DNA from 3 places in the Erwinia sp. 009765445 genome. Region 2 is predicted to be linked to each of the others. Evidence: predicted binding sites of a transcription regulator. Region 2 holds the regulator's gene; each other region holds the start of a gene.
The links. Region 2 encodes PurR, which represses purine synthesis genes. Its sites were predicted from a motif close to CANGCAAACGTTTGCNTG; they were not measured.

Region 1 (3,280 bases), on a different contig from region 2:
AGGCCAGCTTGGCTCATCGGCTTTCGACATTTTCCACAGCACAAAATCCATCGGATTGCGCTTCACGTCCGCTGCGACTTCCACGCGGGCACCGGCCTGCAGCTGCTCCAGATCCTGGCGGGAGAGCAGGCCGTAATCCGGATCGCTCGCAACTGAAAACATCACGTCGCCATTGCTGGCTACATAGGCATGGTCGCGGTTAATCAGTTTTTCAACCAGTTCGATAATCTCAGAGATATGGCGTGTGGCACGCGGCTCCAGATCCGGTGGCAGGATGTTCAGCGCAGCAAAATCAGCATGCATCTCGCCAATCATCCGGTTAGTCAGTGCTTCCACCGTTTCACCGTTTTCATTGGCTCGTTTGATGATTTTGTCATCAATATCCGTAATATTCCGCACGTATTTCAGCGAATATCCCAGGTATCGCAGATAGCGGGCCACCACGTCGAAGGCCACGAACGTTCTGCCATGACCAATATGACACAGGTCGTAAACGGTAATGCCGCACACGTACATACCGATTTGCCCGGCATGAATAGGTTTAAATTCCTCTTTTTGACGACTCAGGGTGTTGAAAATCTTAAGCATTGAGACATTCCGTTTTTTAGCGTGTGCGGGGGATTACCAGTGAAACTCTTATTCTGACGTATTGTTAACGTAAGCGCCACGCAAAGCAAGGTTATGCAGGTCTGTGTTTATGCGGCAGTGCTGACTCGTCATCACATTTTGTGATATAAGAACGGTCTGTCAAAAGCGTGCTGACGCCTGCGGGCTGACAGCACCGGCTTACCGTTAACCACTTCAACCTTTACAGGATGAGAATATGGTCACTTTCCAGACTAATCATGGCGATATCGTTATCAAAACCTTCGATGACAAAGCGCCGGCAACCGTTAAAAACTTCCTGGATTACTGCCGTGAAGGTTTTTACGACAACACCATTTTCCACCGTGTTATCAACGGCTTTATGATCCAGGGCGGCGGTTTTGAACCTGGCATGCTGCAGAAAGGCACCAAAGACGAAATCCGTAACGAAGCCAACAACGGCCTGAAGAACACCAAAGGTACGCTGGCAATGGCCCGTACTCAGGCCCCTCACTCGGCGACTGCGCAGTTCTTTATCAACGTAGCTGACAACGACTTCCTGAACTTCCGCGACGAAAGCCTGCAGGGCTGGGGTTACTGCGTGTTTGCTGAAGTGGTCGAAGGCATGGATGTGGTTGAGAAAATCAAAGCCGTCTCTACCGGTCGCAGCGGTATGCACCAGGACGTACCGAAAGATGACGTTGTGATCCAGAAAGTCACCGTCAGCGAATAATGCCTCACACGCTGTTTATCGCAGATTTACATCTGTGCGAAGAAGAACCGGCAATCACTGCCGGTTTTCTTGCTTTTTTAAGACGTGATGCACGCCAGGCCGAAGCGTTATATATCCTGGGTGACCTGTTTGAAGCCTGGATTGGCGATGATGACCCGGTGCTCCTGCACGCTGAAATTGCCGCAGAACTGCTGGCCCTAACCCGTTCGGGTATCCCCTGCTATTTTATCCACGGCAACCGTGATTTTCTGGTTGGCAAGCGCTTTGCCCGTGCCAGCGGCATGGCTCTGCTGCCGGAAGAGAAAGTGCTGGAGCTGTACGGAAAACGCCTCCTTATTATGCATGGCGATACGCTATGTACGGATGATGAAGGTTATCAGCGCTTCCGTCGCAAAGTGCATCAACCCTGGTTGCAAACGTTGTTTCTCGCCCTGCCGCTGTTTATCCGCAAACGTATAGCAGCAAATATGCGTGCGGGCAGCAAGCAGGCCAACAGCAGCAAAGATATCGCCATCATGGACGTCAACGCTGATGCCGTGAACCAGACGATGTCGCGCCATCATGTTCACTGCCTGATCCATGGTCACACTCACCGTCCTGCCGTCCATCAACTGACCGTTGAGGGCAAACCCGCAGAACGTCTGGTTCTGGGAGCCTGGCATACTGAAGGCTCGATGATCCGGGTGAGTGACAGCGAAACTGCGCTCATTTTCTTTCCGTTCAGCGGCTAAAAAAAGTGCCGCTTAGCTCCTGCTGACGCCCACGCAACCGTTTTCCTCACCGTGGAGTCATGGTATTCTCTCTGCCCTTCCCATCTGACTGCCCAACCGGCCTTCAGATGACGTTTGTACAATCACAGGAGTCAGACCCGCATGTCATCCAACGCCGCACCGGCCCGCATTGCTATTGTTATGGGTTCCAAAAGTGACTGGGCAACCATGCAATTTTCCGCGGAGATCCTCACCAGCCTGGCCGTTCCTTTCCATTGCGAAGTGGTTTCAGCGCACCGCACGCCGGACAAACTGTTCAGCTTTGCCGAACAGGCCGCGGAGAACGGTTTTCAGGTGATCATTGCGGGTGCAGGCGGAGCGGCTCATCTTCCGGGTATGCTGGCGGCCAAAACGCTGGTGCCGGTACTGGGTGTGCCGGTGCAGAGCGCAGCGCTGAGCGGCGTCGACAGCCTCTACTCCATCGTGCAGATGCCGCGCGGTATTCCTGTCGGAACGCTGGCGATTGGCAAAGCGGGTGCTGCTAATGCGGCGCTGCTGGCAGCCCAGATTCTGGCGCTGCACGATGCGGATCTGGCTTCACGGCTCACCAACTGGCGTCAGACTCAGACCGATGAAGTGCTGAACAACCCGGACCCGCGGGAGGAAGCATGAAGCCAGTTTGCGTATTAGGAAACGGTCAGCTGGGCCGTATGCTGCGCCAGGCCGGTGAGCCGCTGGGCATCGCGGTTTACCCTGTTGGGCTGGATGCCGAGCCGGAAGCGCTGCCGATCCATCAGAGCGTGATTACCGCAGAAATCGAGCGCTGGCCGGAAACGGCACTGACGCGCGAGCTGGCTGACCACACTGCATTTGTTAACCGCGATATTTTCCCTCGCCTGGCTGATCGACTGACGCAGAAGCAGTTACTGGATCAGTTGGGTCTGGCTACCGCACCCTGGCAGTTGCTGGCAGATGCCAGCGAATGGCCGCAGGTGTTTGCCTCGCTGGGTGAACTCGCCATCGTTAAGCGCCGCACTGGTGGCTATGATGGCCGTGGTCAGTGGCGCCTTCGCGACGGTGAGACTGATGCGCTTCCAGCCGACTGCTATGGCGAATGTATCGTCGAGCAGGGGATCAACTTCTCTGGCGAAGTGTCGCTGGTAGGAGCCCGTGGGCACGATGGCAACACCGTGTTTTACCCGCTGACCCATAACCTGCATCAGGACGGCATTCTGCGCACCAGCGTGGCACT
Region 2 (3,280 bases):
GAGGTAAATAATAAATCCTTTAGATGGCATTCTGTTGCTCTTTATCAGGTGAATGAAACGCTGCGCAGTGTAATTGAGTGGCAAAGCGCTTGTGAAACGGTAATATTTGCAGGTTGCGTTCAAAAAAATTGCAGGCAAATTATGTGGTCAGAACATTCCCTTGAAGTGGTCGATGCCGTGGCGCGCACCGGGAGTTTCACGGCGGCGGCGGCAGAGCTGCACCGCGTGCCTTCTGCTATCAGCTATACCATCCGTCAACTGGAAGAGTGGCTGGCTGTTCCTCTGTTTGAGCGGCGTCACCGCGATGTGGTGCTGACGGATGCCGGACGGCTTTTTAGTCAGGAAGGGCGTAGTGTTATCAAAAAAATGCTTTCCACCCGGCGTCAGTGTCAGCAGGTCGCTAATGGCTGGCGGGGGCAGATCAATATCGCTGTCGACCGCATTGTTAAACCGGCGAGGAGCCGCCAGCTGGTGGTGGATTTTTACCGCCATTTTCCTGATATGGAGCTGCATCTGACGTCGGAAGTGTTTAACGGCGTCTGGGACGCACTGGCCGACGGGCGGGTGGATGTGGCAATCGGCGCAACCCAGGCTATCCCGGTGGGGGGGCGCTTCGCCTTCCGCGATATGGGGATGCTGAACTGGCGCTGTGTGGTGAAGGCCGATCATCCACTTGCTCAGCTGGAGGGGGAGGTCAGCGATGAGGAGATTGGCGATTGGCCCTCACTGGTGCTGGAAGATACCTCCCGTGCTTTACCCAAACGGACTACGTGGACGCTGGATAATCAGCGCAGGCTGGTGGTGCCGGACTGGGAAAGTGCGTTTGACTGTCTGCTGGCCGGGCTGTGTGTTGGAATGGTACCGGGGCATTTTGCCCGGCCATTTTTGCAGAACGGGGAACTGGTTGAGCTGGCGCTTGAGTCAGTATTTCCGGACAGCCCATGCTGCGTCAGCTGGGCGGAGCAGCAGGCTTCACCAGCACTGAGCTGGCTGCTGGAGTATCTGGGGGAAACCGGCACGATGAACAGTGAGTGGCTGCGGGAAGAAACCTGAGGGGCGAATAAATTCTCCCCTCAACTGAGATCTGCACGATTGTAAGGGTGGGATTCATTCCGCCCTTAACGTCTAGCGGCGGTAATCGACAAACGGACCGTCTGCCACCGAGCGGCGTTCGATCAGGTTGGGATGCACTTCAATGGTTTGTGGCTCTTCGCGCTTGCTGGTAATGCGGTCGAGCAGCATTGCAAAGGCAGTTTCGCCCAGCTGTTGTTTAGGCTGGTGAACCGTGGTCAGCGCCGGGGTGAAATAGCGGGCATTGCGCACGTTATCATAACCGATCACCGAAATATCCTGCGGTACGCGCAGGCCCATCTCATCCGCCGCGCAGATGGCGCCCATGGCCATCACATCGCCGCCGCAGAAGACCGCCGTGGGGCGCTGCTTCTGAGACAGAATCTGCTGCATGGCACGGTAGCCAGACTCTGGTTCGAAATCTCCCTGTACCAGCCACTCATCTCGAACTGAAATTCCCGCTTCGGAAAGTGCTTTCAGAAAACCGGCATGGCGGCCACCGCCAGTATTACGTTCCATTTGTCCCGGGATCACCCCGATATCACGGTGACCGCGGTCAATCAGATAGCGGCCCGCCATATAGCCTCCTTCAAAGGCATTATCCAGCACGGTATCGGTGAAATCGCCGCGTGATTCGCCCCAGTCCATTACCACCATTGGGATATTGCGATTGTTTTCCAGCATAGTGATCAGCGGCTCCGGATATTCCGAGCACATCACCAGCAGACCATCGACGCGCTTTTGCGCCATCATCGACAGATATGCCTGCTGCTTTTGCAGATCGTTATGGGCATTGCCCAGGATCAGGGTATAACCCTGATCAAAGCAGCAGTTCTCCACTGCTTCGATGATCTCGGCAAAATAGGGCGCTTCGCTGGAAGTGGCCAGCAGACCAATGGTTTTGGTATGGTTAACCTTCAGGCTGCGGGCGACAGCGCTGGGAGAATAATGCAATTCTTTGATTGCGGCCCATACGGCTTCCTGCGTCTCTTCAGCGACAAAGCGGGTTTTATTGATGACGTGGGAGACAGTGGTGGTGGACACCCCTGCACGTTTGGCCACATCTTTTATTGTTGCCATTAACTAGCTACTCCTGCACTTATCGTAACGTACTGATAAGCATATTGTTAAACGTTTGCCTGGATACGCAAAAACCGGACGTCTGGGGGCACTTTTTGCGGTGGATTCCGGAGACGTCAGGAAGGAAAAAAGGGTATTTCAACCCGTCATTGCGCACGCGGCACGCAGTCTGCCGGGGGTTGCGCAACGAAAAAAAGAATTCTAACAAGCCTGAGCACAGAAAACGAGATTTTTACCGACAAGTATGGGAAAATCGATGACGTTATAAACTGTAAGGGTATTAAGGAGTCGTGATGGATACCGATCTGAAGTTTTCAATACTGACAACCGTTTGCGCTTTGCTGATGATTGTCGCTTTCAGTTTTACCGCAGTAATGCACTAAGCCTTACGGGCCGCTCATCAGAACGGCCCCGTCTCTTCTGCCGACCTGTTAGCGAATCGTTTTCGGCGTCATCATCCTGCGGGCACCAATATAGTGGCGCTGCCAGTAATCATCGCTCAGAGCACTAACCTGAATATCCTTGCCGGTGCGCGGTGACTGAATGAATTTACCATTGCCCAGATACACGCCAACGTGGTCAGCTGTGCCGCGACCATTGATGCGGAAAAACACCAGATCGCCTTTTTCCAGCTCGCCACGTTTGATATTAGCCGCATCGCGCAGGTGATACATTTCATTGGCAGTGCGGGGGATTTTAAACTTCACCAGGTCTTTATAGGCATACCAGACCAGGCCGCTGCAGTCGAAACCGGTTTCTGGTGAGGTGCCACCCCACTGGTACGGCTTACCCAACTGCCCCATCAGTTTGTTCATCGCCGTTTCACGAGCTTTCTGATAGCGGGCACGGTGTGCCTTGCTGAGCTTCAGCGGGGCTGCTGCACCGTAGGTCAGATCTTCAGTCTCTTCGACCGGATTGCCGCGATGGCGACCGTAGCGTCTTTTGTACACCAGCTTTTCACGTTCTGCCGGGGCCGTTTTAAGAGAGTCTCGTTTTTTGAGTTTAAATTTCTGAACAGAGGTTAAGCGGGACTTTTTCGGGCTGGACTCTTTAACTTTCTTGCCGGAAATGACTTTAACGGGCGTTTTCTTGGTAGAGCTGGCTTTAACCGGACGTCGCTTGCGACGCT
Region 3 (3,280 bases), on a different contig from region 2:
GAAATGGGCCTGAATAAAGAAGATTACTGGTGGTACCGCGACTTACGTCGCTACGGCACCGTTCCGCATTCCGGATTTGGCTTAGGTTTCGAAAGGTTAATTGCCTATGTCACCGGCGTACAAAATGTAAGAGACGTTATCGCCTTCCCACGTACGCCACGTAACGCCAGCTTCTGATTTTCTGCATTAACCATAAGAAATTCATATATATATTTAAGGTCAGCCTCGCTGGCCTTTTTTTATTTTTGTAAATTATGAGATGGTTCACAAAGTTCCGTATATTTTACATTTTGTAATACATATTTTCCTTATGAAACAAGAATAGGAGATTAGTAGCATTTTCGGGCTAGATAATCCGCTCAGTGAATGGAAAGATGCGTGCAGACACAGGAAGACACCAAACTCTCTTCAGGGTTCTGTAAAGAATTTTTGACGGCAGTGGCAGGTGTCCAAATAACTCCAATGAGGGTAATAAAAAATGATGAAGCGCAACATTCTGGCACTGGTTATCCCAGCCCTGTTAGCAGCTGGTGCAGCCAATGCAGCAGAAGTTTATAACAAAGACGGCAACAAGCTGGACCTCTATGGAAAAGCAGTTGGTCTGCACTATTTTACCCATGGTGATGGCTATGCTGGTGACGGCGACCAGAGCTATGTGCGTATGGGCTTCAAAGGCGAAACTCAGATTAACGACATGCTGACCGGTTATGGTCAGTGGGAATACCAATTCAACACCAACAATTCTGAAGGCAGCGATGCGCAGGACGGCAATAAAACCCGTCTGGGCTTCGCAGGTCTCAAATTCGGCGACGCGGGTTCATTCGATTATGGTCGGAACTACGCTGTAGCCTACGACGTCCTGGGCTGGACCGATATGATGCCAGAATTCGGCGGCGACTACGCGCAGTCTGATTCTATGGGTGGCCGTACGGGTGGCGTTGCTACTTATCGTAACACCAACTTCTTCGGCCTGGTTGATGGATGGGATTTCGCCGCTCAATATCAGGGCAAAAACGACCGTGACGATCTACAGCGTTCTAACGGTGACGGCTACGGCTTCTCTACTTCTTATACTTCGCCAATCGGCGTAGGTGTGGCGGGATCTTATAGCTCTCAGGATCGTACTGACTCGCAGAATGCTCCAGGCGTGGTGGGTAATGGTGAGCGTGCCGAATTGTGGACCGCGGGTCTGAAATATGACGCCAACAACATTTACCTGGCAGCTACCTATGCTGAAGGCCGTAACGAATACCGCATCTCCGGTACCAACACTGCGGGCGCCGCTGTATCGGGTTACGCTAACAAAACTCAGGATATCGAAGTTGTAGCGCAGTACCAGTTCGACTTCGGCCTGCGTCCATCTATCGGCTACGTGCAGACCAAAGGCAAAGATGTCGATGGTATCGGCGATGTTGACCTGACCAAATACTTTGAAGTGGGCGCGACTTACTACTTCAACAAAAACATGTCTACCTATGTTGACTACATCATCAACCAGATCGATGATGACAACGCCCTGGGCTTAGGCACTGGCGACACTGTAGCAGTTGGCCTGGTTTACCAGTTCTAATTGCCTGACGCGGTGGTTCCGTTCACCACCGCGCAAACTCAAAACGGGGCTTCGGCCCCGTTTTTGTTTACTGTAATCGGCTAATCCCTCCTCCTTTGATCTTACCCGGCTTGTTCACCGTGATTTTTAACGCAAACGGTTGGCAATTTGTGCGCTGTGGCGGTAACCTGAGTCCTCACTTCGCTTCAGTTTAAGCTAACGGACTTCGACTATGTTTGAACGCATTGCAGCTGCACCCGCAGACCCTATTCTTGGTTTAGCCGACCTTTTCCGCGCTGACGACCGCCCAAATAAGATCAACCTCGGCATCGGCGTGTATAAGGATGAAACCGGTAAGACGCCGGTCCTGACCAGCGTGAAAAAAGCTGAGCAGTATCTGCTGGAAAACGAAACCACCAAAAACTACCTGAGCATCGATGGCCTGGCCGATTTCGGCAAGTGCACTCAGGAACTGCTGTTTGGTAAAGAGAACGCCCTGATCGGCGCTAAGCGTGCCCGCACCGCTCAGACGCCTGGTGGTACCGGTGCCCTGCGTGTTGCTGCTGATTTTATTGCTACCCAGACCAGCACAAAGCGCATCTGGGTCAGCAATCCAAGCTGGCCAAACCATAAAAACGTCTTTAAGTCTGCCGGCCTGGAAGTCTGTGAATACCAGTACTATGATGCGGCAACCCACTCGCTGGACTTCGAGGGGATGCTGACCGCGCTGCGTGGGGCTGCAGCTGGCGATATCGTGCTGTTCCACGGCTGCTGCCATAACCCTACCGGCGTTGATCCTTCTGCTGAGCAGTGGGCACAGCTGGCTGAATTGTCAAAAGCCAGCGGCTGGCTGCCGCTGTTCGACTTCGCCTACCAGGGCTTTGCCCGCGGTCTGGAAGAAGATGCTGAAGGCCTGCGGATCTTCGCCGCCAGCCACCAGGAACTGCTGGTTGCCAGCTCTTATTCCAAGAACTTTGGCCTGTACAACGAGCGCGTCGGTGCGTTTACGCTGGTCGCCAGCGAAGCCGCCGTTGCCGATACCGCCTTCAGTCAGGTGAAAGCCACCATCCGGGCTAACTACTCTAACCCACCGGCTCACGGTGCTGCCGTGGTGGCAACTATCCTGAGCAACGATGCGCTGCGTGCGTTGTGGGAACAGGAACTGACCGATATGCGCCAGCGTATTCACCGCATGCGTCAGCTGTTTGTGAATACCCTGCAGGAGAAAGGCGCGAAAGGTGACTTCAGCTTTATCATCAATCAGAACGGGATGTTCTCGTTCAGCGGCCTGACTAAAGACCAGGTTATCCGTCTGCGTGAAGAGTTCAGCGTCTATGCGGTGAATTCAGGTCGGGTTAACGTCGCAGGGATGACACCGGACAACATGTCCCCGCTGTGCGAAGCCATCGTCGCTGTTCTGTAATCTCAGTCAGTTGACCGTGCCGTAATAAAAAAGCCTGCTAATCAGCAGGCTTTTTTGTCACTCAAGGCTGTTACTGCAAAAATGGATTGGAGATCCTTTCCCGCCCCAGAGTGGACAACGGTCCATGTCCTGGCAGGAAGGTGACATCATCACCCAGCGGCAACAGTTTGCGCCTGATGGCATCAATAAGATCTTCATGGCTGCCCTGCGGGAAGTCAGTGCGACCCACGCCACCACTGAATATCACATCTCCCGAAACCAGCAGACGAGCGGCACGGTCGAAGAACACAATATGACCTGGCGTATGG

Region 1: purE (5-(carboxyamino)imidazole ribonucleotide mutase) is a predicted target of PurR. The motif match lies at 2,080-2,097, and genes of this name have one in related genera.
Region 3: AC3Y5R_RS06955 (amino acid aminotransferase) is a predicted target of PurR. The motif match lies at 1,699-1,716, and genes of this name have one in related genera.

The regions. Positions count from the first base shown of each region.
Region 1 is NZ_JBYUWC010000006.1:80,206-83,485, reverse strand. Features, by position in the region: gene cysS (cysteine--tRNA ligase) at 1-588, opposite strand, end outside; gene ppiB (peptidylprolyl isomerase B) at 824-1,318, shown strand; gene lpxH (UDP-2,3-diacylglucosamine diphosphatase) at 1,318-2,049, shown strand; gene purE (5-(carboxyamino)imidazole ribonucleotide mutase) at 2,191-2,700, shown strand; gene purK (5-(carboxyamino)imidazole ribonucleotide synthase) at 2,697-3,280, shown strand, end outside.
Region 2 is NZ_JBYUWC010000010.1:74,362-77,641, reverse strand. Features, by position in the region: gene punC (purine nucleoside transporter PunC) at 1-30, opposite strand, end outside; gene punR (DNA-binding transcriptional activator PunR) at 142-1,053, shown strand; gene purR (HTH-type transcriptional repressor PurR) at 1,126-2,151, opposite strand; gene cydH (cytochrome bd-I oxidase subunit CydH) at 2,445-2,534, shown strand; gene AC3Y5R_RS12745 (C40 family peptidase) at 2,583-3,280, opposite strand, start outside.
Region 3 is NZ_JBYUWC010000005.1:201,131-204,410, reverse strand. Features, by position in the region: gene asnS (asparagine--tRNA ligase) at 1-177, shown strand, start outside; gene ompF (porin OmpF) at 479-1,570, shown strand; gene AC3Y5R_RS06955 (amino acid aminotransferase) at 1,782-2,972, shown strand; gene AC3Y5R_RS06950 (MBL fold metallo-hydrolase) at 3,043-3,280, opposite strand, start outside.